DNA from 4 places in the Kitasatospora sp. NPDC005748 genome. Region 1 is predicted to be linked to each of the others. Evidence: riboswitches for the same ligand, from Rfam matches in the RefSeq annotation. Region 1 holds a riboswitch; each other region holds the start of a gene.

Region 1 (7,745 bases):
TCTCGGCGATCCGGGCGCGCAGCGCCTCCCAGCGGCCGGCCCAGTGCGGCGCGGCCGAACCGAAGTGGTCGATGTGCAGCTCGCCGCGGGCGGCGCGGGTCTCGCCGTAGGCCTCGTGGCGGCCCAGCTGCTCGGCCAGATCGGCGGAACGCTCGTACGCGGTGAGCATGATGCGCTCGGCGATGAGGGTGGAGAGGGCCTTCGCCTCGGCGGAGTCGAAGTCCAGGCGGAGCTGGAAGAAGACGTCCTGGAGGCCCATCACGCCGAGGCCGACCGGGCGCCAGCGCGAGTTGGACGCGCCGGCCTCGGGGGTCGGGTAGAAGTTGATGTCCACCACGCGGTCGAGGAAGGTGACGGCGGTGCGGACGGTGGCGTCCAGGCGGTCCCAGTCCATCGCGTTCAGCAGGTCGGCGGCGGTGGCGCCGGGGGCGACGTGGGCGCCGAGGTTGACCGAGCCGAGGTTGCAGACGGCGGTCTCGGAGTCGTCCGTGACCTCCAGGATCTCGGTGCAGAGGTTGGAGCTGTGCACCGTGCGGCCGGGCAGCGCGGTCTGGTTGGCGGCGCGGTTGGAGGCGTCCTTGAAGGTCATCCAGCCGTTGCCGGTCTGCGCCAGGGTGCGCATCATCCGGGAGTAGAGGGTCTGCGCCGGGATGGTGCGGACGGCCTTGCCGGCCTGCTCGGCCTTCAGGTACGCCTCGTCGAACTCGGCGCCCCAGAGGTCGACCAGCTCGGGCACGTCGGCGGGGGAGAACAGCGACCAGTCGGCGTTCGCGTTGACGCGGCGCATGAACTCGTCCGGGATCCAGTGCGCCAGGTTGAGGTTGTGGGTGCGGCGCGCCTCCTCACCGGTGTTGTCGCGCAGCTCCAGGAACTCCTCGATGTCCGCGTGCCAGGTCTCCAGGTAGACGCAGGCCGCGCCCTTGCGGCGGCCGCCCTGGTTGACCGCGGCGACCGAGGAGTCGAGGGTGCGCAGGAACGGGACGATGCCGTTGGACTTGCCGTTGGTGCCCCGGATCAGGCTGCCGCGCGAGCGGATCCGCGAGTAGGACAGGCCGATGCCGCCGGCGTGCTTGGAGAGGCGGGCGATCTGGGCGTACCGGGAGTAGATCGAGTCCAGGTTGTCCAGCGGCGAGTCCAGCAGGTAGCAGCTCGACATCTGCGGGTGCTTGGTGCCGGAGTTGAAGAGCGTCGGCGAGGAGGTCAGGTACTCCAGCCGGCTCATCAGGCCGTACAGCTCGGAGACCTCGCGCACCGACTGCTCGTTGTCGCCGACCGCCAGACCACAGGCGACGCGGAGCAGGAACTGCTGCGGGGTCTCGACGACCTTGCGGGTGATCGGGTGGCGCAGCAGGTACCGGGACTGCACGGTGCGCAGGCCGAAGTACTCGAAGCGGCCGTCGCCCTCGGGGTCGATCAGCGCGTTCAGGGCGGTGGCGTGCTTGGCGACGAAGTCGGCGGTGGAGTCGCCGATCAGGCCCTCGGCGTGGCCGACCGCGATCGAGTCCGAGAAGGTGACCGAACCCTGGCTCACCGCCTCGTCGACGATCTCCAGCGCGAGCAGTCGCGCGGCGAGCTTCGAGTACTGCGGGTCCTCGGCGATCATCGACGCTGCGGCGTCCACGGCCAGCCCGCGCAGCTCGGCGAAGTCCGAGCCGGCGTGGCGGCCGCGCAGCGCGGCGGCGGCGACATGGCCGGGGTCCACCTGGGGGAGGTCGGCGCTGCGGTCGGTCAGCAGCCGGAGCAGTGCGCCACCGGGGTCGGACACCGTCGGGTCGACGGGGGCGGAGCTGGAACCCTGGGCGGGCAGGGTGACTGAGGCAGCGGTGGTCAAGGCGCTCTCTCCTGGCGGCGATCGGCGTCGGCGGTGGCTCGGGCCGGACCGTTCGGGGCAGGGGAGCACGGCGCGCCGGCCCGGAGGCGGCGCGCGACGGTGGCATCCCCGGCCCGCCCGCGAGGCCCGGAAGTGGTGCTGGTGCGAAAGGCCTCTGCGGGGAGGCCAGGCGGCACGCCGTCGGCAGGTATTCGGACTCGCGGGCTCTGTCGGAGCCGCCCGCACACCGCTGCGGGGCAGTCCCGGACTCGCACCGGGTTCCCCTGCGTCGACAGCAGGGATGAGCATACATCTAGTGGTGTCCGCTCGATGCGACCCCACATGTTGTGCGGCGTCGCGTGTCGACGTGATCGCAGGTGGTACCGGCGAGAGGCCTTTCCCGGGCTGTTCCGGGGCCGTTCCGGGGCTGCGGCCGGCCCCCGGCCGCCCGCCGCGGGGGCCGGCGCCGGGGGCCGCCGCAGGGTCGTTCCAGGGCCTTCGCGGACCGCGGCGCAGGGCGTCGCCGGGACTGCCCGGGGCCCGGCCGGTGTTCGGATTCGGAAACGGATCGGCCACCGGGCAGGCCCGCCGTCAGGGGCATGCCCTACGATCTCGGCTCATGAGGGAGCGGAGCCAGCGAGTCGTCGACACCGACGTGATTCGCGGAGCGGCCGCCGAAGGCAGTGAGGGGGGCGCATGAGCGACGGAACGGGCACGCCCGGGGAGTGGAGCGGCCGACCCGGCTCGCCGGGGCAGCAGCCGCCCCCTCCCGCCGGGCCGAGTGGCGCGCAGAACCAGCAGCCGGGCACGCCCGGACAGCCGCCGCAGGGCCCGCCGCCCGCGCCGTACCCCGGCGCGCCGCAGCCGGTGCCGCCGGCCCCGGGCGGGTTCGGTCCGCCGCCCGCCTCGTACGGGCCGCCGGTGCCCGCGCCGCAGCCGGTCCAGCCGCCGGTGCCGTCCGTGCCGCAGCCGCCGCAGCAGGTCCAGCCGCCCGTGCCGCAGCCGGTCCCGCAGCAGCCGGCGCCGGTGCAGCCGCAGCCCCAGCCCCCGGTGCAGCCGCAGCATGTCCAGCCGCAGCCGCAGCCGCAGCCGCAGCAGCACCAGTGGCAGCCGCAGCCCCAGCAGCCCCAGCACCCGCACCCCCAGCCCGTGCCGCAGCACGCCGAGCCGGACTGGGCCGCCCTCGCGGACCGGAACGAGGCGGAGGCCAAGCGCAAGGGCCGGACGCGGATCATCGGCGGCGTGGTCGCCCTCCTGGTGGTCGGCGGCCTGGTCGCCGGCGGCCTGCTGTTCCTGAACAAGGGCGACGACAAGAAGCCGGTCGCGGATCCCACCGGCGCCGCCACGGCGGCCACCCAGCCGCCGGCGCCCACGGCGTCCGGCAAGGCGTCCCCGACGGCCACCCCGAGCGCCACGCCCGAGGACCCGTCGAAGCCGCTCTGGGAGGCGACCACCGACCCGGCTCCGCAGGACGCGGCGGCGCTCTTCTCGGCGCTCACCGTGACGGTCAACGGCGCCACCTGGAACCGCACCGTGGTTTCGCTCGACTCGCCCTGCTGGGACGGCAACTCCACGGTCGGCGGCCTCGGCAAGGTCCTCGGTGACCAGGGCTGCCGCCAGGTGCTCCGGGCCACCTACGTCTCCGGCGACAGCGCGGTGACGGTCGGCGTCGCGGTCTTCGACCACAAGCAGCAGGCCGAGACCGCGGTGAAGAACTACGTCGGCCACCTCAAGGGCGCCGCGGCCCCCGGCTCGCCGGCGTTCTGCACCACCCCCGGGTGCACCAACACCAAGGGCACCCTGGGCCGGTACGGCTTCTTCACCGTCGAGGGCTCCGCCAAGGGCGGCAACACCGCGGACGCCGCCGCGACCGCGGCCGCCGCGGGCTTCGACGAGCACGTGAAGAACCAGCTCCTCCAGCGCACCAAGGCGGCGGGCGGCGCACCGGCCGCCACCCCGGCGGGCTGACGGTCCGCCCGGTTCGGCCCGGTTCCGGCCGGGCCCGCCCCGGTTCGCGCCCGGCGGGTCCGCTCGCCCCGGCCCCGGGGGATGTGGCAGGCTCACCGCCTGTCAGTCGTACACGTGTTCCGGTTGTGACGGCGCAGGCCGGTGCCGGTGAGCATCCGGAGGAGTGTCCGTGGCCCTGCCCCGCGCGCTGCGTGCCAAACCGGCCGTGCTGGCCGCGGCCGGCGCGCTGCTCGCCGCCGGCGCGGTGGTGCTGGCCGGCCAGGACGGCCGGGCCGACGGCGACCGCCGGGACGCGCCCGCCCGCAGCACGCTCACCCTGGGCGGCGCCGGGCGCACTCTGGCGCCGGAGGTCGGCCGCGAGCTGCTGGCCCGCGACCCGCAGGCCTCGCCCAACGCGCGGGCCGTCCAGCAGTTCCTCGCCGACCTGGAGAGCGCGGCCCGCGCCGGCCGCTCCGGCGGGACGGTGATCGGCCAGCACGTCGAGGCGCACAACGAGCTCTACAACCCCGAGTACGGGGACTACCGGGGGACCAAGCCGGTCGGCTACTACTACAAGAAGGCCGCCGACATCACCGGCCGGCTGCCCGGCTTCGTCGAGACCGACCTCGGCCCCGGCTACGGCCAGAACGGCTGGGGCGTCGGCAACCCGCGCTCCTACTCGGCGGGCCGCTGGCCGGCCTGCGCGGTCGGCTGGCAGTACACCGACGACGCCGTCGACCTGATGACCGCCGTCTGGTCCGGCCACCCGCGCCCGGACGACGGCACCTACGGGGCGTCGGGCACCCAGAAGAACTGCGACGGCACCAGCACCGAGCTGCCCGACAACGGCGGCGGCCCGGCCGGACTGGTCGGGATGTCCTTCCACGAGCCGTACCCGGGCTCGGACGTGAAGTCCTTCGACCGGGTGCTCTGCTCGGCCTCGCCCGGCGCGAAGGACCCGGGCTGGTTCGGCCGGGTCGTCGACAGCGCCGGCGACACCCCCGAGTACCGCGCGCTGCTGACGGACCTCTCCTTCCTGGCGGACCACCTGGAGTACCTGGCGGCCCACGACGTGCCGGTGCTGCTGCGGCCGTACCACGAGATGAACGCGGCCGACTGCGCCCGCGGCTTCTGGTGGTCGGGCCGCAAACCCGCCGACTACCAGGCGCTCTGGCGGATCACCTACCACTACCTGGTGGAGACCAGGGGCCTGCACAACCTGCTGTTCGCCTGGACGCCGGTCTCCTGGGACGGCGCCCCGGGCGTCGATCCGTGGGACTACTACCCGGGCGCGCGGTACGTCGACGTGGTCGGGGTGGACGACTACAGCGGCAGCCCGGCGCACCCGATCGGCACCGGCGAGGTGTGGACCAAGCGCTACTACGACGGCCTGGCCGGCTACGGCAAGCCGCGGATCCTGGCCGAGTCCTTCGCCGCGCCGGTCAACTCCCGCCAGCCGGACACCCTGCGGCGGACCCCGTGGACGATCTGGACGGTCTGGGGGCAGTCGCTGACGGCGGACAACCTGACCCCGGACCAGCCCCGCAACTCCAACGCCGACGTCAAGGCCACCTACGGCAATGGCCTGGCGCTCACCGGCGGCTCCGGCCCGTTCGGCGCGGACGTCGACTGGAGCGGTCTGCACGTCCGGTGAACCGGCCGGCCTCGTCCGTGAGATCGACAACACGTCCGCACCCTCCTGAACCGGGGGAATTCCTGGTCCGTTCGCGCGTGTGGCATCCTGTGGCCCGGAATCGAACGGGTTGAAGCCGGGTGCGCCCGGCAGGGGCGGGGGTACGGGAGATGACACAGGCGCGTCCTGACCGTCCGGCCGGTGGCCTCGCGGTGGCCTGGGGGGCGGTGATGCTCGGCTGGGCGGTCTACAACTGCTTCTGGCAGGTCGGCTTCGCCACCTTCGCCAAGGGCGTCTTCTACTACGGCGGCTCCTCGGTGGGCGCCGAGACCGGCAGCCTCAACTTCGCGGTGCTGTACCTGACCTCCGGCATCCTGCTGCTGCGCGGGCGGGACTGGGCACGCGGCGTGGTGGTCGGCGTGGCGCTGGTCGAGGGCTACAACCGGGTGCGCAGCCTGACCGGCGCGCTGCTGGACGCCCCGCAGCGCCGGTGGTTCACCGGCACCACCGAGGGCTGGCTGAAGCTGGCGACCTTCGGGCTCGGGGTGGCCGTCACCGCGACGCTGGCGGTGCTGCTGGTCGTCTCGCTGCGCCGGACCGGATCCCGCTGGGCGCCAGCGCCGGGCCCGTGGGCGGCCGCCGGGCAGCCCTCGCCGTTCCAGCCGCTGCCCGCCCAGCAGTCGGGGCAGCAGCCCGGCCAACTGCACTGGTCGCTGCTGCAGACCCTGCCGCAGGACCAGGCTCCCGGCCACCCGCCGACCCAGCCCCAGCAGCCCGCGCAGGCCTGGCCGCAGCCCCAGCAGGCTCCCCAGCCCCAGCAGGCTCCGCACCCCCCGCAGCCCCAGCAGGCTCCGCACCCCCCGCACGACCGGACGCAGCCCGGCTGGACCCCGCCGCCGGCCGCCGTCCCGCCGCAGCCCCCGCAGCCCCAGCACTCGTGGCCGGCCCCGCCGGTGACGCCCGGGCCGGTTCCGCCGGCCCCGGGGACGCCGCCCTACCCGGGGTAGCGAGCAGGACCCGCCGGCCCGGACCGGCGGGGTGAACGGACAGACGCAACAGACGAGGAACGACTTTCGCCATGACAGCACCAGCACCCGCGCGGACGGTACTCACCACGTCCCGCGAGGCCGCTCGGCTCGCCGACCGGCAGATGTCGTGGAAGCCGCGCATCGTCCCGTTCTACCTCTCGTTCGTGATCATCTTCGGCTTCTCGCTCTGGGCGTACGTGCCCAACCCGACCCCGCTCGGCTGGGCGATCACGATCCTCTGGGGCATGCCGGTCTTCGGCGTGCTGATCGGCTTCCAGGGTGTGCTGATGGTCCGCCGCCGGCTGCGCAAGGCGAACCGGATGACCCCGGCGGTGCCGGTCGACGACGACTACCTGATCGTCCTGGTGCCGACCATCGGCCGGCACGACACCTACCCGGCGCTGGAGCGCTCGGTGCTGTCGTACGTCGACCACCTGCCCGCCTACTTCCCGTGGATGCGGGTGGACATCCTCACCGAGGAGGGCTGCGCGGCCGGCGAGAAGATCGACGAGCTGGCCGCCCGCAACCCGCTGATCCGGGTGGTGACCGTCCCGAAGGCCTACCAGACGCCCAACGGAACCAAGTTCAAGGCCCGCGCCAACCACTACTCGCACGAGCTGCGGATCGAGGAGGGCGAGGCCGAGGACGACGTCTGGGTGCTGCACATGGACGACGACACCGGGGTCGGGCCGGACACCGCCGCCGCGGTGGCCCAGTTCATCAACCGGCAGCGCCGGGCCGGGGACGACGCCAAGCACATGGCCCAGGGGATCCTGACGTACCCCCGGGAGAACGCCGTCTCCACCTTCACCTGGCTCGCCGACGCGATCCGCCCGGCCGACGACATCGCCCGCTTCCGCGCCATGACCGGGACCGGGACGCCGATCGCCGGCGTGCACGGCGAACTGCTGCTGGTGCGCTCCTCGGTGGAGGCCACCATCGGCTGGGACTTCGGCCCCGACACCATCGTCGAGGACGCCCAGATGGCGCTCAACTTCTGCGTGCGCTACCCCGGCCGCAGCGACTGGTTCAACGGCCGCTGCTACGGCGCCTCGCCGGCCGGCCTCAAGGACTTCCTCAAGCAGCGCGAGCGCTGGGCCTGGGGCCTGGTGGCGCTCTGCTTCAACAAGAGCATCCCGCTGCGGTTCCGGCTGTTCATCGGGATGGGCATGGTCAGCTGGGTGCTCGGACCGCTCCAGCACGTCGGCCTGGTGCTGCTGATCGCCTGGTTCACCGGGACGATGAACACCTCGCCGGTGACCCAGTCGGTGGTGCTGATCTGGTCGATCAACTTCGCCTACGTGATCTGGACGTACTGGGAGGGCCT
Region 2 (7,745 bases), on a different contig from region 1:
CCGGGGACGGCCTGGAGGCCGACCACGTCGGAGCGGCGGTGGGCCAGCCGAGCGGCGGCCTGCCAGGGGGCCAGCGCGTCGTCGGGCCCGTGCAGGAGGAGCGTGGGCACCCGCAGGTCGGTGCCGTCCGCGAGGCGGGCGAAGTCGGCCAGATCCACGCCGGCCCGGCCCTCGGCCGCGAGCGCGCCCAGCTCGGCGGCGGCGCCCCGGTAGCCGGCCCGGGCGGCGCCCCGGCGGGCGGTGGCCGACCAGTCGAGCACGGGCGAGTCCAGCACCAGGCCGCTGATCGAGGAGGCCCAGGCGGAGCGGGCCGCGGTCTGCAGGACCATGGTCGCGCCGAGCGACCAGCCGTACAGGATGACCCGCCCGGCGCCGCTGTCCAGGGCCAGCCGCAGGGCCGCCTCGACGTCGCGCCACTCGGTCTCGCCGAAGTGGCCGAGGCCGTCCGGGGAGGCCGGCGCGCCCTCGTCGCCGCGGTAGGTGATGGCCAGGACGGGCAGCGCGAGCCGGTGCAGGACGGGCATCACCGGCAGGGTCTGCTGCCGGTCGGCGCCGGGGCCGTGCACCAGGATCACCCAGGTGCCCCGCTTGCCGTCCAGCCGCCAGGCGGGCAGCGCGCCCAGCTCGCCCTGGACGGCGGTCTCGGTGTACGGCAGGCCGAGGGCGCTGGTCGGGTCGCCGAGGTGGACGCGGGGCGTGAAGCGGACCGCGGTACCGGGGGCCAGGGTGCCGCGGTCGGCGCGGACCAGCCGGCGGGTGACGCCCCGCTCGTCGGCGTGCAGGATCTCGCCGACCACCGCGTGCCCTCCGTCGCCCCACTCGACGGCCCAGCGGCCGGGGCGGGCGCTCTCCGCGCTGCGGGTGAAGGTGGCCCGTCCGGCGGCGAGGGTCAGCACCACGACGGGGCCGGCGGCCCGCTCACGGCCGACAGCCGGGCGGACCATCCGCTCGGAGGCCCTCCGGCCGATCAGCAGGACGGCGGCCCCGGTGCCGACGGCGGCGGCCGCCACGGCGGCTGCGGTTCCCCAACGCATATCGCTCCCCGCTCTGTTGGTCGCGGACTGGGCAGTCTGCCCATCAGTCCACTCGCGGGGGCGCCACCCGGCCACCGGACGCGGCCGTCCGGGTCACGGCGGCACGGGTCTTGGCCGGGTCACCGCGGCGGGAGTCTTGGCCGGGTCACGGCGGCACGGGAAGCGGCTGCGGGAAGCGACGGCACGGTTCTCGGCCCTCTGGTCACGGCGGCGCGGGAAGCGGCAGAGGGAGAGGGCAGGGAGGGGGAGGCGCCGCGCGGGGGGCGGCGCGGTAGCGGCCCGTCAGACCGGGATCTCGGTCTCCAGGCGCTCCAGGCGCTCCAGCAGCTCCCAGAACCGCTCGCCGAGCGGCCGGGCCGCCGCGCGGGTGTCCGCCGCCGGGGCCGGGGAGCCCCAGCTGCCGGCGCCCCAGTGGGAGGTGACCTGGTACTCGTTCTGCAGCGCCGTCAGCACGGCGGTGAGATCGCCCTCGTGCACCGGCACGATCCGGCCGATCGGCCGGAGCTGCGCCTGCCAGCGGCCGTCCACGCACTGCCGCAGCCGCCGGTCCAGCTCCTGCGCCCGGCCGGTCACCGCGACCAGCTCGCGCAGGGTCGTGCCGAGCACCTGGGCCAGCGCGTGGGTCTGCTCCTGGTCGCCGTCCCACTGACCGGTCGCCTCGGCCCGCTGGTACCGGTCCAGTGCGAGGCCGATCCGGTGGGCCGCGCTCTCCTGGCTGAGCTCCCGGGCGACCCGGAAGTCCCGCAGCCGGGCCGGGCGGACGCCCATCAGCTGGGCCGGCGGGCACCAGAGCGCCCGGGCCAGGGCGATGAACTCGTCCTCGGCGGGGCGCAGCTCGCCGCTCTCCCAGCCGAGCACGTGGGAGGGCAGCAGCCGGACGCCGTGCGCGGCCATGCCCTCGACCACCTGCTCGGGGGTCAGCCCCAGGCCGGCGCGGTGCGCGCGGGCGGCCGCGGGCGAGAAGGGCACCGGGGGCACGGCGGGTGGCTGTCTGCGTCGCATGGCCCGACGGTAGGGGGCGGTCCGGCCGCCCCCCAGCCGCCGAACACACGAAGCGGGCCCGGAGGCTCCTCCGGGCGACTGGACGATCACACAGGCTGTCATGCCCCTGCGGGGGGTGCCGATCGGAGGTAGCGACGGCGTCGGGCGGCCCGGCTCCGCTGTGACCAACCCCTCCGTGACCTTGGTTGACGCACGGTTCGGCCGCGTGATGGGATCCTTCAGCCAAACGGAGGCATGCAGAGGAAGCCGGTGCGAGTCCGGCGCGGTCCCGCCACTGTCACCGGGGAGCACACTCGGAGTCCCTCCTCCGCCGGCCACGGCGCCGGAGGGGGCCCATCGCGGCGGGCCGTCAGAAGCCGCCGCCGGGCCCGGGGGTGCGTTCGACCCGGAAGCCAGGAGACTCTCGCCCCCGGTACGTCGATCCAGGGCGCGGACCCTGAGTGAGGACACGCACGCGATGCAGGCTGCCCCGACCTTCCGAGCCCTCTGCTGTCCACCGTGCGCCCGCTGACCCGCGCCGCCGCCTTCGCCCTGGGGGCCGCGGCCGGGTACCTCGCCGACGCCCGCTTCGCCGACCCGCGCCGCGGCCACCCGGTGGCCGTCTTCGGCGGCGCGGCCGGCCGGCTGGAGCGGCGGATCTGGCGGAACGACCGCGCCGTCGGAACGGCTTTCACGGCGCTCTGCGTGGGCACCGTCGCGGCCGGCGCGCTGGCGGCCGACCGCACCCTGGGCCGCCGGCCGCTCGGGCGGGCCGCGCTGGCCGCCGCCGCGACCTGGACGGTGCTCGGCGGCACGTCGCTCACCCGGGAGGCCCGCACGATCGGACGCTCGCTCGCCGCGCACGACCTCGCGGCGGCGCGGCAGCGGCTGCCGCACCTGTGCGGGCGGGACCCGAGCGCCCTCGACGAGGGGCAGATCGCCCGCGCGGTGGTCGAGTCGGTCGCCGAGAACACCGCCGACGCCGTGGTCAACGCACTCGTCTGGGGCGCCCTCGCGGGCACGCCCGGGCTGCTGGCGTTCCGCGCGGTCAACACCCTGGACGCGATGGTCGGCCACCGCTCGCCGCGCCACGCCCGGTTCGGCTGGGCCTCGGCGCGGCTGGACGACGTGGCGGGCTGGCCGGGCGCGCGGCTGACCGCGCTGCTGACCGTCGCCGCCGCGCCCGAGCCCCGGACGGCCTGGCGGGTCTGGCGCCGGGACGGCTCCGCCCACCCCAGCCCCAACGCGGGCCAGGCCGAGTCGGCCTTCGCCGGCGCCGTCGGCGTGCGGCTCGGCGGCACCCTGCGGTACGGCGCCCGGGTCGAGCACCGGCCGGTACTGGGCGGCGAGCTGCGACCGGTGACGGTGGACGACATCGAGCGCGCCTGCCGGCTCTCCCGCCGGGTGGGACTGCTCGCACTGGGTACGACCGTCGCCGGGCACGCCGTCGTGCAGGCACTCAAGGCGGGGACGAGAAGGGGGAGCGCATGAGCAACGCACTGCTGGTCGCCGGGACGACCTCGGACGCCGGCAAGAGCGTGGTCACCGCGGGCATCTGCCGCTGGCTGGCCCGTCAGGGCGTCGCCGTGGCGCCGTTCAAGGCGCAGAACATGTCGCTGAACTCCTTCGTCACCGCCGACGGTGCCGAGATCGGCCGCGCCCAGGCGATGCAGGCCCAGGCGGCCCGGGTGGAGCCCGAGGCGGCGATGAACCCGGTGCTGCTGAAGCCCGGCGCGGACGGCCGCAGCCAGGTGGTGCTGCTCGGCCGGGCGGTCGCCGAGGTCGGCGCGCTGGACTACCGCGACCGCAAGCCCGTCCTGCTGGAGCGAGCGCTGGAGTGCCTGGCCGACCTGCGCCGGCGCTACGACGTGGTGGTCTGCGAGGGCGCCGGATCGCCCGCCGAGATCAACCTGCGGGACCGGGACATCGCCAACATGGGCCTGGCCACCGCCGCCGGCCTACCGGTCGTGGTGGTCGGCGACATCGACCGCGGCGGCGTGTTCGCCGCGATGTACGGGACGCTGGCGCTGCTGTCGGAGCAGGACCAGCGCCATGTGGCGGGCTGGTTCGTCAACAAGTTCCGCGGCGACGCGCGGCTGCTGGCGCCCGGGCTGGAGATGCTGCGCGAGCTGACCGGCCGTCCGGTGCTGGGCACCCTGCCGATGCTGTCCGGGCTCTGGCTGGACGCCGAGGACTCCCTGGACCTGACCACCGTGGTGGACCGCGCCGAGGGGCGCGGGCCGCTCGGCGCCGACGTGCTGCGGGTGGCCGTGGTGCGCTTCCCCCGGCTGTCCAACTTCACCGACGTGGACGCACTGGCCCAGGAACCCGGGGTGCTGGTCCGCTGGGCCACCCGGCCCGAGGAGCTGGCCGACGCCGACCTGGTGATCCTGCCCGGCACCCGGGCCACCGTGGCCGACCTGGCCTGGCTGCGCGAGCGCGGCCTGGAGCCGGCCCTCAGGGCCCGGGCCGCGGCCGGGCTGCCGGTCCTCGGCGTCTGCGGCGGCTACCAGATGCTCGCGCGCGCCATCCACGACGAGGTCGAGTCGAAGGCCGGTGCCGTCGACGGCCTCGGGCTGCTCCCGACGCACGTCCGGTTCGGCGCCGAGAAGGTGCTCGGCCGACCGGTCGGCGAGGCCTACGGGCAGCCGGTCCAGGGGTACGAGATCCACCACGGGATCGTCACCGTGGAGGGCGGAGAGGCGTTCCTGGACGGCTGCCGGGTGGGGGCGGTCTGGGGCACGACCTGGCACGGCGCGCTGGAGAACGACGGCTTCCGGCGCGCGCTGCTGCGCGAGGTCGCCGCTCTGTCGGGCCGGGCGTTCGTGCCCGCGCCGGACACCTCGTTCGCCGAGGCGCGCGAGGCCCGGCTGGACCGGCTGGGCGACCTGATCGAGGAGCACGCGGACACCGACGCGCTGTGGAAGCTGATCGAGGGCGGGGTGCCGGCCGCGGGCTCGCTGCCGTTCCTGCCGCCCGGGGCCCCCTTGGAGAATCATGAGTGACGTCCGCTACCCCTTCACCGCGATCGTCGGAATGGCCGACCTGCGGCTCGGGCTGCTGCTCAACGCGGTCTCCCCGGCCGTCGGCGGCGTGCTGGTGCGGGGTGAGAAGGGCACCGCCAAGTCGACCATGGTGCGGGCGCTGGCCGGTCTGCTCCCGTCCATCGCCGCCGTCGACGGCTGCCGTTTCGCCTGCGACCCGGCCGCGCCGGACCCGGCCTGCCCGGACGGCGCGCACGACGGCGCCGACGAGACCCACCGCCCGGCCCGGCTGGTCGAGCTGCCGGTCGGCGTCTCCGAGGACCGGATCGTCGGCTCGCTGGACCTGGAGCGCGCGCTGGCCGAGGGCGTCAAGGCGTACGAGCCGGGCCTGCTGGCCCGGGCGCACCGGGGCGTGCTCTACATCGACGAGGTCAACCTGCTCCAGGACCACGTGGTGGACCTGCTGCTGGACGCGGCCGCGATGGGCCGCTCCTACGTGGAGCGCGAGGGCGTCTCGGTGCGCCACGCGGCGCGGTTCCTGCTGGTCGGCACGATGAACCCGGAGGAGGGTGAGCTGCGCCCGCAGCTGCTCGACCGGTTCGGCCTGACCGTGGAGATCGCCGCCACCCGGGAGCCGGCCGAGCGCGCCGAGGTGGTCCGCCGCCGGCTGGCGTACGACGCCGACCCGGCCGGGTTCGCCGCGCGGTTCGCCGAGGACGAGCGCGCGCTCGCCGGGCGGATCACCGCGGCCCGGGAGCTGCTGCCCGAGGTGGAGCTGACCGACACGGCGCTGCGCCAGATCACCGCCGTCTGCGCCGCCTTCGAGGTGGACGGGCTGCGCGCGGACATCGTGATGGCCCGCACCGCCGTCGCGCTGGCCGCCTGGGCGGGCCGGACGCAGGTGCTGGAGGAGGACGTCCGCAAGGCCGCGCAGCTGGCCCTGCCGCACCGCCGCCGGCGCAACCCCTTCGACGCGCCGGGGCTGGACGAGGAGCAGTTGGAGCGGACCCTGGAGGAGCACGCCGGGCCCGAGGAGCCCGAGCCCGCGGAGCGACCGTCGGAGGGGGAGCAGCCCGGCGAGGGCCCCGAGGGGAGCGGCCCCGAGGACGACGGCCCCGGCCCCGACGGTGGCGGCCCCGACGGCGGCGGCGGCGCGCCCGCGCCCGCGGACACGCCCGACGGCTCCGCGGCCGCCGGGCCCGAGCCGCAGGCGCCGGCCGAGCCGGAGGCCGTCCCGCAGCAGGGCCGGGGCGGCGCGCCGCAGACCGCGCCGGTGGCGGCCGGCGAGCCGTACCGCACCCGCCTGTTCAAGGTGGAGGGCACCGGGAAGGGCGCCCAGGGCCGCCGCTCCCCCGCCGAGACCGACGGCGGCCACACCATCCGCGCCCGCCGCCCGCAGGGGCGCCTGGCCCGGCTGCACCTGAGCGCGACCCTGCGGGCCGCCGCGCCGCACCAGGTGGCGCGCGGGCGGGACTCGCGCGCGCTGCTGCTGCAGAAGGACGACTTCCGCGAGCAGGTCCGGCAGGGCCGCGAGTCCAACCTGGTGCTGTTCCTGGTGGACGCCTCCGGTTCGATGGCGGCCCGGCAGCGGATGACCGCCGTCAAGGGCGCCGTGCTCTCCCTGCTGATGGACGCCTACCAGCGCCGGGACAAGATCGGCATGATCACCTTCCGCGGCGCGAGCGCCGAGCTGGCCCTGCCGCCGACCTCCTCCGTCGAGGTGGGCGCGGCCCGGCTGGAGTCGCTTCCGACCGGCGGCCGGACCCCGCTGGCGGCCGGGCTGCTGCGGGCCCACGAGGTGCTGCGGGTCGAGCGGATGCGCGACCCGCACCGCCGCCCGCTGCTGGTCGTGGTGACCGACGGCCGGGCGACCGGCTCCCGCGACGCCGTCGCGCGCTCCCACCAGGCGGCCGGACTGTTCACCGCCCAGGGCGTGGCGAGCGTGGTGCTGGACTGCGAGGCCGGCCCGGTGCGGCTCGGCCTGGCCCGCACCCTGGCCGTCCGGCTGGGCGCCACCGCCGTGACCCTGGACGAGCTGCGGGCCGAGGGCGTGGCCTCACTCGTCCGCGACAACCGTGCCAACCGAGCCACCCCGACGCGAAAGGCGGCCTGATCCACATGCCCAAGGGAGTCCCCGAGAGCGTGCCCGACGACGGCCTGACGACCCGCCAGCGCCGCACCCAGCCGATCACCGCCGTCCACACCGGCCCCGGCAAGGGCAAGTCCACCGCCGCCTTCGGCATGGCGCTGCGGGCCTGGAACCAGGGCTGGCCGATCGGAGTGTTCCAGTTCGTCAAGTCCGCGAAGTGGAAGGTCGGCGAGGAGAACGCGCTGCGCGTGCTCGGCGCCTCCGGCGAGGGCGGCACCGTCGACTGGCACAAGATGGGCTCCGGCTGGTCCTGGATCCAGCGCTCCACCGAGATGGAGATGGACAGCGAGGCGGCCGCCAAGGAGGGCTGGGAGCAGGTCAAGCGCGACCTGGCCGCCGAGACCTACCGCTTCTACGTGCTGGACGAGTTCACCTACCCGATGCACTGGGGCTGGGTCGACGTGGACGAGGTGGTCGCCGTGCTGAAGGACCGCCCGGGCAGCCAGCACGTGGTCATCACCGGCCGGTACGCGACCGAGGCGCTGACCTCGGCCGCCGACCTGGTCACCGAGATGACCAAGGTGAAGCACCCGATGGACACCGGCCGCAAGGGCCAGCGCGGCATCGAGTGGTGAGCCCGGCGGGCTTCGCGGGATC
Region 3 (7,745 bases), on a different contig from region 1:
TGACCCGCCCCCGAGGCCCGGATGCGGCCCGGGGCAGAGCTGCGATGGTTCCAGCCTGGGCCGCATCCGGCCGGGCGGACGGCGGCCGGCAGCGCGCTGGAGGAGTCGACGATGGACCTGCACCTGTCGGGCGAGGCCGCCGTGGTGACCGGGGCGGGCAAAGGCATCGGCCTCGCCGTCACCCGGGTCCTCGCCGCCGAGGGCGTCAGCGTGCCGGCCGCCTCCCGGACCGTGACCGAGGACCTCACCGCGCTCGGCCGCACGACCGACGTCCTTCCGCTCCACATGGACCTCACCACCGCGGACGGACCGGAGCGGACGGCGGGCCGGGGGCCGGACCGCCGCCCACCCCGGCACGGTGTCAGCCGCCCAGTTCGGCGCGGACCAGCCTGGCCGCCTCGACCAGGTGCTCCAGCGAGGCCCGGGTCTCCGTCCAACCGCGGGTCTTCAGGCCGCAGTCGGGGTTGACCCAGAGCCGCTCGGCCGGGATCGCGGCCAGCCCGGCGCGGAGCAGCGAGGCCACCTCCTCGGTGCTCGGCACCCGGGGCGAGTGGATGTCGTAGACGCCGGGGCCGACCTCGCGCGGGTAGCCTGCCCCGGCCAGCTCGTGGGCGACCTCCATGTGCGAGCGGGCCGCCTCCAGGGAGATCACGTCGGCGTCGAGCTGGTCGATGGCGGTCATGATCGCGCCGAACTCGGCGTAGCACATGTGGGTGTGGATCTGGGTGTCGGCGCGGACCCCGGAGGTGGAGAGCCGGAAGGACTCGGTGGCCCACTCCAGGTAGGCCGCCCGGTCGGCGGACCGCAGCGGCAGGGTCTCGCGCAGCGCCGGCTCGTCGACCTGGATGACGGCGGCGCCGGCGGCCTCCAGGTCGGTGACCTCGTCGCGCAGGGCGAGCGCGACCTGCCGGGCGGTGTCGCCGGTCGGCTGGTCGTCCCGGACGAAGGACCAGGCGAGCATGGTCACCGGTCCGGTGAGCATGCCCTTGACCGGACGGTCCGTCAGATCGGCCGCGTAGCGGTACCAGTCCACGGTCATCGGGTGCGGGCGGGAGATGTCCCCGGCCAGCACCGGCGGCCGGACGTAGCGGGTGCCGTAGGACTGCACCCAGCCGTGCCGGGTGGCCAGGTAGCCGGTCAGCTGCTCGGCGAAGTACTGCACCATGTCGTTGCGTTCGGGCTCGCCGTGGACGAGCACGTCGAGGCCGGCCTTCTCCTGGTAGCCGATCACCTCGCGGACCTCGGCCCGCATCCGGTCCCGGTAGGTGCCGTCGTCGATGCGGCCGGCGCGCAGGTCGGCGCGGGCGGTGCGCAGGTCGGTGGTCTGCGGGAAGGAGCCGATGGTGGTGGTCGGCAGCAGCGGCAGGCCGAGCCGGGCCCGCTGCGCCTCGGCGCGCTCGGGGTAGGCCGGGGCGCGGCGGGCGTCCTCGGGGGCGGTGGCGGCGACCCGGGCCCGGACGGCCGGGTCGCGGGTCAGCGCCGAGCCGGCACGGGAGGCCAGGTCGGCCCGGTTGGCGGCCAGTTGGGCCGCGATGGTGTCGGTGCCGTGGGCCAGGCCGCGGGCCAGGGTGGCGACCTCGGTGGTCTTCTGACGGGCGAAGGCGAGCCAGCGGGCGACCTGCGGGTCGAGGTCGCGCTCGAGGTCGGCGTCGAGCGGGACGTGCAGCAGCGAGCAGGACGGTGCGACGTCGACCCGGTCCGCCAGACCGAGCAGCGTGCCGAGGGTGGCGAGGGACTTCTCCAGGTTGTTGATCCAGATGTTGCGGCCGTCCACCACGCCCGCGACCAGGCGCTTGCCGGGCACTCCGCCGACGGCGGCGAGGTCGTCGAGGTTGGCGGCGCCGGGGCCGGTGAAGTCCAGGCCGATGCCCTCGATCGGGGCCTTGGCCAGGACGGGCAGGGCCTCGCCGAGCCGGTCGAAGTAGCTGGTGACCAGCAGTCGCGGGCGGTCGGTGAGCGCACCGAGCTCGCGGTAGACGCGGGTGGCGGCGTTCAGTTCGGCCGGGGTGCGGTCCTGGACGAGCGCGGGCTCGTCCAGCTGGACCCAGTCGGCGCCGGCGGCCCGCAGGTCGGCGAGGAGTTCCGCGTAGACGGGCAGCAGCCGGTCCAGCAGGGTGACCGGCCGGAAGTCGGCGGCCACGCCGGGGGCGGGCTTGGCGAGCAGCAGGTAGGTCAGCGGTCCGACCAGCACGGGCCGGGGGCGGTGGCCGAGGCCGAGCGCCTCACGCAGTTCGGAGACCGGCTTGGCGGAGTTCGCGGCGAAGACCGTGTCCGGACCCAACTCCGGTACGAGGTAGTGGTAGTTGGTGTCGAACCACTTGGTCATCTCCAGCGGTGCGACATCCTGGGTGCCGCGCGCCATGGCGAAGTAGCCGTCCAGCGGGTCGGTGTCGACGGCGGCGCGGTGGCGGGCCGGGATCGCGCCGACCGCGACCGTGGTGTCCAGGACGTGGTCGTAGAGCGAGAAGTCGCCGGTGGGGATTTCGGCGATGCCCGCGTCCGCCAGCTGCCGCCAGTTGGCGCGGCGCAGGACGGCGGCGGTGGCGTACAGGGCGGCGGCGTCGACGCGGCCCGCCCAGTACCCCTCGACGGCCTTCTTCAGCTCCCGGTCGGCACCCTGCCTCGGGTAGCCGTACACGGTGGCCTGCGGGGTGGTGGAACTCGGTGACACGGAACTCTCCTTCGCGAGTCGCGCTGCGATCCCGGGAGAGCACGACGGCGTGGAGGTACGGCAGTGGGGGCACGGCACCGGGGTGGGCCCGCCCGCTCCGCCGACCCGCCCTCGAGGTCACCGAGATCACCGCGTGCGGGGTGCACGCGGGCAGTGGCAGGTCTTCGGACTCGCGGGCACGTCCGCCTGGCTCCCAGGCCGGACACCTACTGGCCGTCGCTTCCCGGGCCCGGCTGGGCCCAGTGCATGTGACGGCGGTCGTTCCCACTCACCGCTGCGGGGCAGTCCCGGATTCCCACCGGGTTCCCTCTTGCGACGCCGTGGCTGGAGGACACGGCGAACCGACTGCACCGCCCACCCTAGGCCCATCGCCGGCGGCGCGTCAGTGATTGTCCGGATCGCGGATGGCCGGACGGCCCCGGCGGCCCCCGGCCGCCCGGGCAGTTCAGGTGGTGGTCGAGGCGGTGGTCGAGGACGAGCGCGTCAAGAAGGACGTGCTGGTCACCCCGGCCAAGGTGCTCGCCGCCGCGCACGCCGTGCCGGCTACCCCCAACGGCGGAGTCAGAACATGACGGGCCGTCATGACGACGGCCGAAAGGCCGGGTCAGGGGCACGCGCATGACGTCGCAGTGCCACCGGACCGGTCGCCCGCGGCCCACCCGGCGGTTCGCCCGGGACCGGCCGCGCCCGGCGGACGGGCAGCCGCACGGCACAATCACTGTCATGCGGCACATCTTCCTCATCGGCATCGGGGCGGGCGATCCCGACCACCTCACCCTGCAGGCGGTCAAGGCCCTCGCCCGCACCGACGTCTTCTTCATCCTCGACAAGAACGAGGAACGGCAGGACCTCATCCGGCTGCGCCGGCAGCTGCTGACCGAGCACGGCCGCCCGGGCCACCGCGTCATCGAGGTCGCGGACGCCGAGCGGGACCGCGCCACCCCGGCGTACACCGCGGCCGTGGACGACTGGCGCACCCGCCGGGCCGACCTGGTCGAGCGGCTGGTCGCCGAACACCTCGGCCCGGAGGAGACCGGCGCGTTCCTGGTCTGGGGCGACCCGAGCCTCTACGACAGCGTCATCGCCGTGATCGACGAGGTCCTGGCCCGCGGCGGCGCCACCTTCGGGTACGAGGTGGTCCCGGGCATCAGCAGCGTCTCGGCGCTCGCCGCCCGGCACCGCACCACCCTGACCCGGGTCGGCCGCCCGCTGCAGATCACCACCGGCCGCCGTCTCGCCGAGGGCTTCCCCGAGCAGGTGGACGACGTGGTGGTGATGCTGGACGGGCGGGCCGCGTTCACCGGGATCGACCCCGAGGGGCTGGAGATCTTCTACGGCGCCTACCTGGGCACCCCGGACGAGATCCTCGTCGCCGGCCCCCTCGCCGAAACCGCCCCCCGGATCCGCGCGCTCCGCGACGAGGCCCGCGAACGCAAGGGCTGGATCATGGACACCTACCTCCTCCGCCGCTCCGGGAGCTGACCCACACCCGCCCCCGGGCCGACCGGCCCGGGGCCCGGGCGATCCGGGGCATCAGCCGGAACTGGTTGAAGGCGCCCGCGGTGACCGGGCCGACGACCAGCAGGATCTCGACCAGCAGGGCGGTGCCGTAGCCGGTGGTCCAGAGCGGAGAGACCGCGCCGACGTGCTTCCAGCCGAGCCAGAGGCCGGCGACGGTGACCGCGCCGACGCAGATCATCGCGACCGGACTGAAGCGGCGCCACATCTCGGCCCAGAGCAGGCCGGCCCCGTCGCCGAGGCGGCCGGGGTGACCGATCAGTAGCGCGCGGCGCCCGTTTCACCTGGTGAGGCGGGACGGCTACGAACCGGCCGGGGCCCCGCCGTCGTCCCGGTCGGCCACGTCCTCGGACCGCTCGCCGGCCACCCCGGGCGCCCCGGCTGCCCCGCCGGCGCCCTCGCGCTCGACGGCCCACTCCGTACGGCGTTCGCGGGTCAGGACCCAGTCGGCGGCCCGGCGCGGAGCCGAACCCGCCGAGCCGCTACGGGCGGCGGCGGCGCACACCCGCCGCAGCAGGGAGTTCAACTGGGTGCGCTCACCGCGCGTCAGGGACACCAGCAGGTCGTCCTGCACGGCCGACTCGTCGCTGTGCAGGATCTCCAGCGCGAGCTGCCCCGAGGAGGTGAGCGTCAGCACCTCGTGCCGACCGCCGACCTGGACGAACAGGGACTGCACCAGGCCCGCCGCGACGAGATCGTCGAGGGTCTGCGCGGTGTCGACCGCACCCCCGTCGATCCCGGCGACCAGATCGGGCCGGGCGTGCGGGCCCAGCCGGGCCAGCGTGGAGAGGACGGACAGGTGCGCCGGGCTCATCCCCCGGAACTCCAGGCGCGCCGCGAGCAGGGCGTCCGCCGCCCGGCCGGCCGCCGACAGGAGGTGGACGGTCTGCTCGAAGGGACTCGACGATCCCTTCCCCCTGTCGTACACGTCGCATCCAATCGCTGGTGGAGGGCTGCACCACCTCCGGCGGGGGTCACGGGACCACCGACGCCATGCCACGCTGCCGAACGCCGATCGCCGAAGGGCCGCGAAACCCGCTCGCGCGCCGCGCCGGGCACGGCGCCGCATCGCGCCGCACGGCGCACCGAGGCCAACGATAGCCGCGCCGCGCCGATCGGTCTACATCGATGTCGTCCGCGACACCCGCTCCCCCGCCGCCGGCGGCCGGCGCCGACAACGGCCCGTCACCGGCCCGACACGGCCCGCGCGGCGTACTCCACGTACTCGTGCAGCCCGTACGCCAGCCCCGGGATCAGCACCGACACCGCCACCACCGCCACCAGCCAGGCCACGCCCACCCGCATCGCGCGACCGCGCGGCAGGACCGGCACCGACCCCAGCAGCGCCTCGACCCGCCGCGGCACCGGACCGGCGCCCACCGACAGCAGCGGGTTCCGGCTCCCGCCCGCCCGGGTGGCGGCGGACCCGGCCAGCGCCGCCCGCGCGATCGCCGTCGCCGCCAGCCGGCGGTCCCCCACCGATCCGGCCGCGGCCTCGTCGGCCCACCGTTCCAGGTGGAATCCCAGCGCCTCCCGCAGGCCCCGCAGCGCCGGGTGCACCGCCGCCGCGAGGTCCGTGACGACGGACAGCACGTGGTGGCGCCCCGCCAGGTGGGCCCGCTCGTGCGCGAGCAGCACCTCGCGCTCCGCCGGACCGAGTTCGCGCACCATGCCCGAGGTCACCACGACCCGCCCGGGGCGCCAGCGGAAGCCGGGCAGGGCGAAGGCCTCCGCGTCGCCGCCCGGCACCACCAGCACGTCGCCGTCGGCCACCCCGTCACCGGTGGACTCCCAGGCCTTCGCGAGCAGCGCGCGATGGGCGAGCCAGCGGCGCGCCAGCAGCACGGCCTGGACCGCCAGCACCACCCCGGCCGCACCGGAGACCGGCACGACGGCCGGCCACCGCTCCAGCACGCGCGCCGGCGGCACCCGCTCCATCGAGGTGAGGAACGGCACGTGGAACAGCGCGACCAGCGCCGCCGCGGTGCCGCCCGCCAGCAGTACGGCCGCACCCGTCAGCGCCACGGACGCCTCGCGCGGCGGGAGGAGCGCGGCCAGCCGGCGGGCGGCGGGCGCCGCGCCCCACGGAGCCAGCAGCGTCAGCGCGACCAGGGCGAGGGCCAGGGTCATGCGCGGCCCTCTCCGTCCGGGGCCTCCAGCAGGAGGCGCCGGAGCACCTCCTCGTCCCCCTCGGACAGCGACGACACGAACCGCTTCAGCACCAGCTCACGGTGCGGGTCGCTCTCCAGTTCACGGCGCATCCGCCCGGCCACCAGACCGGCGGCGTCGGCGACCGGCGCGTACGCGAAGCCCCGCCCCGGGCGGCTGCGCTGCAGCGTCCCGTTCTCGTGCAGCCGGCCCAGCACCGTCGCCACCGTCGTCCGGGCCAGCCCCCGGTCGAGCGCCTCGTTGACCTCCTGCGCCGTCAGCGGCCGCTCGGCCGCCCACAGCACGGCCAGTACGTCCGCGACCAGCTCGCCGTGCGGCCGCCTCGTGTCCCGACTGTCGTCCACCATGTCTCCCGTCCACGGCCGCGCCGCCGGGCAGACGTACAGCGAACCCGGCGACGCCTGCGCCCTCACCACGGCCGACTACATGGTCGTAGACGATCCGGTCGGATGTTCGTAAGGTATGCCTCACCCAACTGTACTGGCCCCACCGGCAGGGCAGACTGGCCGCAGGAGCGCCGCCCTGGGGCTTCACCATGGCGGCCGGGAGAGTCGGGAGTTCAGGTGTGAGCGCGCATCGCGAGCCGTTCCTCTACATCGTCGTCTGCGCGTCGGGCATCGCCGGCGGGGTGGACGAGCTGATCACCGCCGCCCGGGCCGAGGGCTGGGGAGTCGGCGTGATCGCCACCCCCAACGGACTCGGGTTCATCGACCGGAAGGCCGTCGAAGCCCGGACCGGCTACCCGATCCGCTCCGCCTGGCGCACGCCGGGCGACCCCCGGCCGCTGCCCCCGGCGGACGCCATCGCGGTGGCGCCCGCCACGTTCAACACCATCAACAAGTGGGCCGCCGGCATCTCCGACACCCTCGCCCTCGGCATCCTCTGCGAGGCGTACGGCCTGGGCATCCCGGTGGCCGTCCAGCCCTACCTCAACGCCGCCCAGGCCGCCCACCCCGCCTACGCGGAGAGCCTGACCCGGCTCCGGTCGATGGGCGTCCTGATCGGTGACGCCACCCCCCACCAGCCCAAGGCCGAGGGGGCCGGCGCCGCGTACGACTGGACCCGGGTGCTCGACCTGCTCCGCCCGGTGATCGCTGCGGCGGGCCGGGAGTAACGGCCCGCCGCCACCGTCACCGTCACCGGGGGGTCTTCCGGAAGGCGTCCGGGGTGCGGGCGGTCCACGGCCGGGAGTGCGTGCGCGGGAACGGGTCGAGGATGCGGGAGAAGTGGGCGGGATCCTGGGCGGTGCCGCTGCACCGCTCCGAGAGGGTGCCCGCCACCGCGCAGGGCCGGTCCCGCCCGACCGACCAGAAGGCGAGCAGCCGGATGCCCTTCTCGGCCGCGAACCTCGCCAGGCGGGCGGCGTCCTCGGTGGAGAAGACCTCGT
Region 4 (7,745 bases), on a different contig from region 1:
GACCCGCGCCAAGCGGGTCGCGCTGATCCACCCCGAAGGACTGGCCGCCACGGCCGACGCCATCCGCGAGGACCTGCTGGGCGAGGGCTACGAGGCGATCGTCCTCCAGGTGCCCAACGCCGAGGACGCCAAGAGCGCCGAGGTCGCCGCGTACTGCTGGTCGGTGCTCGGCCAGACCGGCTTCACCCGCAGCGACGTGATCGTCGGCCTCGGCGGCGGCACCACCACCGACCTGGCCGGCTTCGTCGCGGCCACCTGGCTGCGTGGGGTGCGCTGGGTCTCCATGCCCACCACGCTGCTCGGCATGGTGGACGCGGCGGTGGGCGGCAAGACCGGCATCAACATCGCCGAGGGCAAGAACATGGTCGGCGCCTTCCACCCGCCGGTGGGCGTGCTGGCGGACCTCGACACCCTGGAGACGGTGCCCCGGCACGACTACGTCTCCGGTCTCGCCGAGGTCATCAAGTGCGGTTTCATCGCCGACCCGGTCATCCTGGACCTCATCGAGGCGGACCCGGAGGGCGCCAGGAGCCCCGCCGGGCCGCACACCGTCGAGCTGATCCGGCGGGCCGTGCAGGTCAAGGCGGACGTGGTCTCCGGGGACCTCAAGGAGTCCGGCCAGCGCGAGATCCTCAACTACGGCCACACCCTCGGCCACGCCATCGAGCGCAACGAGCGCTACAAGTGGCGGCACGGCGCGGCGATCTCGATCGGGATGGTCTTCGCCGCCGAACTCGGCCGCCTGGCCGGCCGGCTGGACGACGAGACGGCCGACCGGCACCGCACCGTGCTGGCCTCGGTCGGCCTGCCGCTGAGCTACCGCGCGGACGCCTGGCCGAAGCTGCTGGACGCCATGAAGATCGACAAGAAGTCGCGCGGCGACCTGCTGCGCTTCATCGTCCTGGACGGCCTCGGCCGGACCTCCATGCTGGAGGGCCCCGACCCGTCCCTGCTGGTCGCCGCCTACGCGGAGGTCTCCTCGTGACCCGGGTGATGGTGCTCAACGGCCCCAACCTCGGCCGGCTGGGCAGCCGCGAGCCGGACGTCTACGGCGCCACCTCCTACGCCGGGCTGGTCGAGCGCTGCACCGTGCTCGGCGAGGAGCTCGGCTTCGAGGTCGAGGTGCACGAGACCAACTCCGAGCAGCAGATGGTGGAGTGGCTGCACGAGGCGGCCGACGGCGGGGTGCCCGTGGTGATCAACCCGGGGGCCTTCACCCACTACTCGTACGCGATGCGCGACGCCGCCGCCCAGCGGACCGCGCCGCTGATCGAGGTGCACATCTCCAACCCGTACGCCCGGGAGACCTTCCGGCACACCTCGGTGATCGCCGCGGTCGCCTCCGGCACCATCGCCGGATTCGGCCTGGGCTCGTACGAGCTGGCACTGCGGGCGCTCGGCGGACAGCTCACCGCACGCTGACACCCGGGGCCGGGGTACCGGATCGGCGCGGCCCCGGCCGGCCCGATCCGGCACCCCGGCCCTCGTCAGCGGCCCGGCGGCGGACTGTGCCCGCCGCGGGACCGCCGTGTAGTGTCCCCGCTGAAAGAAGTCGGGAGGTGACCGTGACGCAGTACGCCGGGGGTGGACAAGTCCCCCCACGTCCCGTCGCTCCGCCGGCCCCGCCGTACTCCGGCAGTGCCACCGTCGCACCGCCCGCCGGTGGCGCGCCGGGCGCGTCCCGGGGAGTGCCGCGGGCGGCGGCCCACGCCGAATCCGTCCGCCACGGCGCGGACCGGTCCGCGCGCGAGACCGCCGGTCGGCCCCCGTACGCCGGTCGCCCGGTCGTGCCGCCGGCCGGCACTCCGGCGGCCCCCGTCGCACCGCCCGCGCCGGCGCGGCCCGTGCCGCCGTCGGCTCCCACCGCCGCGGCGCCCGCGCCGGTTCCGGCCGGCGCCACCGGGCACTTCCTGCTGCCGTCCGGCGCGCCCGTCCAGCTCCCGGTCCACCCCGCGCAGCCGCACCTGCCGTCCGGGCCACTCGCCGTGCTGCTGATCGGACCGGCCGGCGCGGGCAAGACCACCGTCGCCCGGCACTGGGCCGAGCGGCGGCCCACGCCCACCGCCCACATCAGCCTCGACGACGTCCGCGAGTGGGTGCAGTCCGGCTTCGCCAACCCGCAGTCCGGCTGGAACAACGCCTCCGAGGCGCAGTACCGGCTGGCCCGCCGCACCTGCGGCTTCGCCTGCCGCAACTACCTGGCCAACGGCATCTCCTGCATCATCGACGACGCGGTCTTCCCGGACCGCCCGGCGATCGGCCTCGGCGGCTGGAAGCGGCACATCGGCCCGGGGATGATCCCGGTCGTGCTGCTGCCCAGTCTGGACTCCGTGCTGAGCCGCAACGCCCGGCGCAGTGGCAACCGGCGGCTGAGCGACGAGGAGGTGGCCCGGATCCACGGCCGGATGGCCGGCTGGTACAACTCCGGGCTGCCGATCATCGACAACTCCCAGCTGGACGTCGCGGCCACCGCCGCCGAGCTGGACCGGGTGATCCTGGCCCGGCTGATGGGCATCCCGGTCCGCTGAGGCCCGCGCCGCCCGGGGCTGTTCCGGGTGGCTCCGGCGCTGCCCCGGCGCGGATTCGGTACCGCCTTCCGGGAGCCCGCGACGGCCGGCGGCCCGGCCGGGCCTGTCGGTGCGGGCTGCGATGATGGGGGCATCCTGTCGCACACCCGGGGGAGCTGACGCCCGTGCCGGAAGGCCACATCATCCACCGCCTCGCCGCCGAGAACGCCAGGGCCTTCGGCGGCCGCCCGGTCCGTGCGAGCAGCCCGCAGGGCCGGTTCGCGGACGGCGCGAAGCTGGTCGACGGGCAGGTGCTGACCGGGGCGGAGGCCATCGGCAAGCACCTCTTCCTCGGCTTCGAGGACGACGCCTGGGTGCACGTCCACCTCGGCCTCTACGGTGGGTTCGCCTTCGGCGAGGGCCCCGCGCCGGAGCCGGTCGGCCTGGTCCGGCTGCGCCTGGCGAACGACGACGCCTACGCCGATCTGCGCGGTCCCAACACCTGTGCGCTGATCACCGACGCCGAGAAGGCCGCCGTCGCGGCGCGCCTCGGTCCCGACCCGCTGCGGGCCGACGCCGACCCGGAGCCGGCCTGGCGGCGGATATCCGGCAGCCGGACGACGATCGCGGCACTGCTGATGGACCAGAAGGTGCTGGCCGGCGTGGGCAACGTCTACCGCGCCGAGGTGCTGTTCCGGCACGGCATCGACCCGCACCGGGCCGGGCGCGACCTCGGCCGGGCCGAGTGGGACGCCGTCTGGACCGACCTGGTCGCGCTGATGCGCGAGGGCGTCGGCGTGGGGCGGATCGACACCGTCCGACCCGAGCACACCCCCGAGGCGATGGGCCGTCCGCCGCGGGTGGACGACCACGGCGGCGAGGTCTACGTCTACCGCCGGGCCGGCATGCCCTGCCTGGTCTGCGGCACCGAGGTCCGGACCGAGGCGCACGCCGCGCGCAACCTCTTCTGGTGCCCCACCTGCCAGCGGGCCTGAGGCGGCGCCGGCTGCCCGGTGCCCCGCGGGCGGTCGCGGGGCTGCCGGGGGAGGGGCGCGGTCAGCCGTCCGCCCCGGTACGGGCGACCGCCAGGGCGGCGGCCGCGGCGGCCAGGCAGAGCGGGGTGTAGAAGGCCAGGTTGAGCCGGTAGAAGGCCGAGCCGGTGTCGACGCCGACCCCGGTGGCCCAGAGCAGCCCGGCCAGCCCGCGGGCGAGCAGTCCGGCGGCCACCGCGCGCGGCCCCCAGCGCAGCGCCACCGCCGGCAGCCGGCGGGCCGCGCCGTCCAACAGGCCGCCGCGGGCGAGCACCAGGGCCGAGCCGGAGAACAGCAGCGCCGCGAGCGGCAGGACGACCGGCGGGGTGAACGGCACCTCGGCGTTGAGCACCGCCCGGGAGAGTGACGCCGGGTCGGCGGCCGGCCAGGTGCGGCCGGTGGCCCAGTAGACGTGCAGCAGGGCGTCGGCGGCGAGCAGGCCGGCGACGGCGAGGGCGGCGGTACGGCGACGGTTCACGGTGGTCCTCGGGGGGCTCCGACGGTGGGTCACCCCGCAGGAGCGGCCCGCCCGGCCGGAGGTTCCCGTGACGAGCGTCACAGCGGGAAGTCGGGGGAGGGAGGGAACGTCCGGCCGGTCCGGCGCCTCTGATGCGGGTGTGGATGGTCCCGACACCCGAACCGCCGACCGGCTCGCCGGCCTGGTCCGTGCCGCCCAGCGCGGCGACCAACTGGCCGTCAGCGAGCTGCTGGAGCTGGTCGTGCCCTACGTCCGCCGGCTCTGCGGTCCGATCGCGCTGGACGACGGCCCCGACGCGACGCAGGAGGCGCTGATCGCCGTCTTCCGCAAGCTGGGCCAGCTCCAGGACCCGGCCGCGCTGTTCGGCTGGGTCCGCTCGATCGCCGTGCGGGAGGCCGTCCGGCACGTCCGGCGGGTCGCCCGCTGCGTCCCGGCCGACCTCTCCGAGCTGCCCCGCCCCGGCGACCCGCAGCTGGCCACCGACATCCAGGACGTCCTCGCCCGGCTGACGCCGGAGCACCGCGCCGTGCTGGTGCTGCGCGACCTGGAGGGGCTCGACGAGCGGTCCACCGCAGAACTGCTGGGCGTGGCACCCGGCACCGTGAAGTCCCGGCTCTCCCGGGCCCGGCTCGGCTTTCGAAGGGCGTGGCAGCAGTGACCGCACCGACCCCCTGGCCGACGGCGGCCTTCGACCCGGTCCGCCGGCTGCATGTGATCGCCGCCGTCACCCCCGGCGCCGCCGTCCGGGAGGCGCTGATCGACGCGCCGTTCGAGCGGGTCTGGGCGGCCGCGGCCGACCTGGAGGAGGGGCTCCCGCGCTGGCTGCCGGACATCCGGTCGGTCCGCGTGGCCGGGAGACCGGCGGACGGTCGCACCGAGGCGCTGGTGACCGGCCACACCCGGCTGCGGGCCCGTTTCGACGTCGAGCTGACGCCCGGGTGGTGCCTGATGCGCAGCCGCTTCCTGCTGGGCGGGATGGCGGCTCGCGCCGAGGCCGGAGGCACCCGCTTCGCCTTCCTCGGCGCGTTCCGGCTCCCCGGCGCGGGTCTGCTCGACCGGGCCCTGCGGCCCGCGACGGACCCGCTGGCCCGGCGCTCGCTGGAGCGCTTCGAACGGCTGGTGCGAGAGGGGTGAGGCGGGCCCCGGGCGCGACGGCCCGGGGCGCCGGGTCGGTGTTCCGCGGGCGCAGCCGGTCAGCCGGCCGCGGCGGCCCGGGGTGCGGAGGGCTCGCCGCCGGTGGCGTCGCTCCCGGTGGCGGGCTCGCCGTGCTCGTGGTGGTCCGCGGCGGCGCACTCATCGAGGAGGGGGCGCAGGGCCTCGTCCACGAGCCGGTAGCGCACCACGCGGCCGTCCTTGTCGCCGGTGACCACACCCGCGGTGCGCAGCAGCCGCAGTGCCTGCGAGACGGCCGGGTCGCGCATGCCGGTGGCGACCGCCAGGTCGGTGACGGCGAGCGGCCCGGCCCGGTGCAGGGCGAGCAGCAGGGCGAGCCGCCCCGGGTCGGCGAGCAGCGAGAACCGCTCGGCCCAGGACCGGACGTGCCCGGGGTCGCCGATCGCGGCGATGGCCTCGCAGACCCGGTGCCCGTCGATGGTGCGGTGGCCCGCGCGGTCGGCCGGTACGAGATGCATGCGGACATTGTTGCAGCCCGTGGCTGTGATCCTGGACACCTGCGCAGGTGCGCAGCCTTGCAAGGGTGAGGTGCGGCCCCCTACGGTGTTGCCCGCCGTGGTGTTCGGGAAGACCGGTGACGGACCCTCAGGGTCCGGAGTCCGGAGCGGCCCTCGCCACTGTGATCGGGGGAGTCGTCCGTATCCACGACGCCACTGGGCGCCTCGCGCGCCTGGGAAGGCGGATCCGGAAGCCCCGTCAGCCAGGAGACCGGCCACGGCATCTCACGAACGTCTTTCCACGAGGTGCTGGAGCGTGATCCGAAGATGACCCTGCCCGAAACCGCCGCTGTTCCCGCGGCGTCCTCCGCCCTGCCGAGCTTCCGCTGGCGGCGCGAGGACACCCTCCGCACGGCCGGGTTGATGGGGGTGATCCTGGCCATGCACGTGGTGGCGTTCGGGACGCTGATCTTCCTGGTCGCCCCGGAGAAGTACGAGGTCGGCACCCAGGTCTTCGGGGTGGGCCTGGGCATCACCGCCTACACCCTCGGCATGCGGCACGCCTTCGACGCCGACCACATCGCGGTGATCGACAACACCACCCGCAAGCTCATGGCGGACGGCAAGCGGCCCGTCTCGGTGGGCTTCTGGTTCGCGCTCGGCCACTCCTCGATGGTGGTCCTGATGGCCGCCCTGGTGGCGGGCGGCGCCCAGCTGGCCAGCACGCTGATGGACGACGAGTCCACCACGCACCAGTGGCTCGGTGTGGTCGGCACTTCCGCGTCCGGTGTCTTCCTCTACCTGATCGGCGCGCTCAACCTGGCGGCGCTGTTCGGCATCCTCAAGGTGTTCCGGTCGATGAAGGCCGGTCGGTTCGACGAGGCGGAGCTGGAGGAGCACCTCAACTCGCGCGGTCTGATGGCCCGGGTGCTGAACCGGGCGACCCGCTCGATCACGCGGCCCGGCCAGATGTTCCCGGTCGGCATGGTGCTCGGCCTCGGCTTCGACACCGCGACCGAGGTGACCCTGATGGTGATGGCCGGCTCCGGCGCGGCCGCCGGGCTGCCCTGGTACGCGATCGTCTGCCTGCCGCTGCTGTTCGCGTCCGGGATGAGCCTGTTCGACACGCTGGACGGGACGTTCATGAACTTCGCGTACCAGTGGGCGTTCTCCAACCCGGTGCGCAAGGTGTACTACAACCTGACCATCACCGGGCTGTCGATCGCGGTGGCGTTCATCATCGGCACCATCGAGCTGGTCGCCGTGCTGCACGAGAAGCTGGACCTCACCGACCCGGTCAGCGGCTGGATCGCGGACATCTCGCTGGACAACGTCGGCTACGCGATCGTCGGGCTGTTCGTGGTGGTCTGGGGGGCGGCGATCGCCTACTGGCGCCTCGCCGGCGTGGAACAGCGCTGGAGCCCGAAGCCGGTGGTACCGGCCGGCGGGGTGCCCGCCCAGGGGGCGGCGGCCGACGAGGCCGCCGGGGTCACCAAGTAGTCGGCCCCGACGGCCCGCGGCACCGCGGTGTCACGAGGCGGCGCCCACCCGGTCCGTTCGGGTGGGCGCCGCCTCGCCGTGGCCCGCGGGCCCTGCCGGGCCCACGGGGGAGGTCAGCGCTCCTCGCGGAAGTCGACGTGCCGGCGCGCGACCGGGTCGTACTTGCGCAGCACCAGCCGGTCGGCGTCGGTGCGGCGGTTCTTGCGGGTCACATAGGTGAAGCCGGTCTCGGCCGTGGACCTGAGCTTGACGACGGGGCGCAGTTCGCTGCGGGCCATGGTTCTCCTCCTCCGAGGGGTGGGCGGTCGGGAAACGGCTTCCGCCGAAATGGAAGTCGTTTTCACGGGGTCCAACACGGCCTCCGCCCCGCCCATTCCCCGGCGGGCGGTGGAGGCGCTGGTCGGCCGCGCGACCGCGTACGCGCCGGGGCTCGTCGGGCGGCGCGCGCTCCCGCCGGCAGCTCCGGTCGTCCGGTCCGCCGCCCGCGCCGTCCGTTCGGGTGCGCGGCCGGTCGACCGGCCGCGGGGCCCCGGTGATCGGCTGCGTCGGCGCGCACAGCCTGGTCCGGAAGACGGCAGGCCTGCGTTTCGAGGGCGACGCCTTCCCCGAGCAGTACATG

The links. A riboswitch is a leader RNA that binds a small molecule or an ion and turns the genes downstream of it on or off. The one in region 1 is predicted to bind cobalamin.
Region 2: linked by a shared signal. The riboswitch ahead of ABZ495_RS05615 (cobalamin biosynthesis protein) and the one ahead of ABZ495_RS08410 (ribonucleoside-diphosphate reductase subunit alpha) in region 1 are both predicted to bind cobalamin.
Region 3: linked by a shared signal. The riboswitch ahead of metE (5-methyltetrahydropteroyltriglutamate--homocysteine S-methyltransferase) and the one ahead of ABZ495_RS08410 (ribonucleoside-diphosphate reductase subunit alpha) in region 1 are both predicted to bind cobalamin.
Region 4: linked by a shared signal. The riboswitch ahead of ABZ495_RS22315 (HoxN/HupN/NixA family nickel/cobalt transporter) and the one ahead of ABZ495_RS08410 (ribonucleoside-diphosphate reductase subunit alpha) in region 1 are both predicted to bind cobalamin.

The regions. Positions count from the first base shown of each region.
Region 1 is NZ_JBEXYD010000007.1:117,967-125,711, forward strand. Features, by position in the region: gene ABZ495_RS08410 (ribonucleoside-diphosphate reductase subunit alpha) at 1-1,807, opposite strand, end outside; cobalamin riboswitch at 1,996-2,136, opposite strand; gene ABZ495_RS08415 (hypothetical protein) at 2,507-3,778, shown strand; gene ABZ495_RS08420 (glycosyl hydrolase) at 3,948-5,411, shown strand; gene ABZ495_RS08425 (hypothetical protein) at 5,561-6,397, shown strand; gene ABZ495_RS08430 (glycosyltransferase family 2 protein) at 6,469-7,745, shown strand, end outside.
Region 2 is NZ_JBEXYD010000004.1:237,411-245,155, reverse strand. Features, by position in the region: gene ABZ495_RS05625 (alpha/beta hydrolase) at 1-1,034, opposite strand, end outside; gene ABZ495_RS05620 (transcriptional regulator) at 1,317-2,036, opposite strand; cobalamin riboswitch at 2,249-2,441, shown strand; gene ABZ495_RS05615 (cobalamin biosynthesis protein) at 2,535-3,506, shown strand; gene ABZ495_RS05610 (cobyric acid synthase) at 3,503-5,020, shown strand; gene ABZ495_RS05605 (putative cobaltochelatase) at 5,013-7,112, shown strand; gene cobO (cob(I)yrinic acid a,c-diamide adenosyltransferase) at 7,118-7,723, shown strand.
Region 3 is NZ_JBEXYD010000019.1:22,672-30,416, forward strand. Features, by position in the region: gene ABZ495_RS16720 (GNAT family protein) at 1-3, shown strand, start outside; gene ABZ495_RS16725 (SDR family NAD(P)-dependent oxidoreductase) at 112-468, shown strand; gene metE (5-methyltetrahydropteroyltriglutamate--homocysteine S-methyltransferase) at 362-2,671, opposite strand; cobalamin riboswitch at 2,830-2,983, opposite strand; gene ABZ495_RS16735 (hypothetical protein) at 3,076-3,243, shown strand; gene cobF (precorrin-6A synthase (deacetylating)) at 3,395-4,153, shown strand; gene ABZ495_RS16745 (CopD family protein) at 4,116-4,397, opposite strand; gene ABZ495_RS16750 (MarR family winged helix-turn-helix transcriptional regulator) at 4,491-5,117, opposite strand; gene ABZ495_RS16755 (M56 family metallopeptidase) at 5,375-6,319, opposite strand; gene ABZ495_RS16760 (BlaI/MecI/CopY family transcriptional regulator) at 6,316-6,705, opposite strand; gene ABZ495_RS16765 (flavoprotein) at 6,924-7,472, shown strand; gene ABZ495_RS16770 (chitinase) at 7,495-7,745, opposite strand, start outside.
Region 4 is NZ_JBEXYD010000032.1:5-7,749, reverse strand. Features, by position in the region: gene aroB (3-dehydroquinate synthase) at 1-985, shown strand, start outside; gene aroQ (type II 3-dehydroquinate dehydratase) at 994-1,422, shown strand; gene ABZ495_RS22345 (AAA family ATPase) at 1,566-2,528, shown strand; gene ABZ495_RS22340 (DNA-formamidopyrimidine glycosylase family protein) at 2,693-3,502, shown strand; gene ABZ495_RS22335 (DUF3995 domain-containing protein) at 3,564-4,016, opposite strand; gene ABZ495_RS22330 (RNA polymerase sigma factor) at 4,156-4,674, shown strand; gene ABZ495_RS22325 (SRPBCC family protein) at 4,671-5,150, shown strand; partial or broken gene ABZ495_RS22320 (metalloregulator ArsR/SmtB family transcription factor) at 5,309-5,647, opposite strand; cobalamin riboswitch at 5,729-5,921, shown strand; gene ABZ495_RS22315 (HoxN/HupN/NixA family nickel/cobalt transporter) at 5,954-7,126, shown strand; gene rpmG (50S ribosomal protein L33) at 7,240-7,404, opposite strand.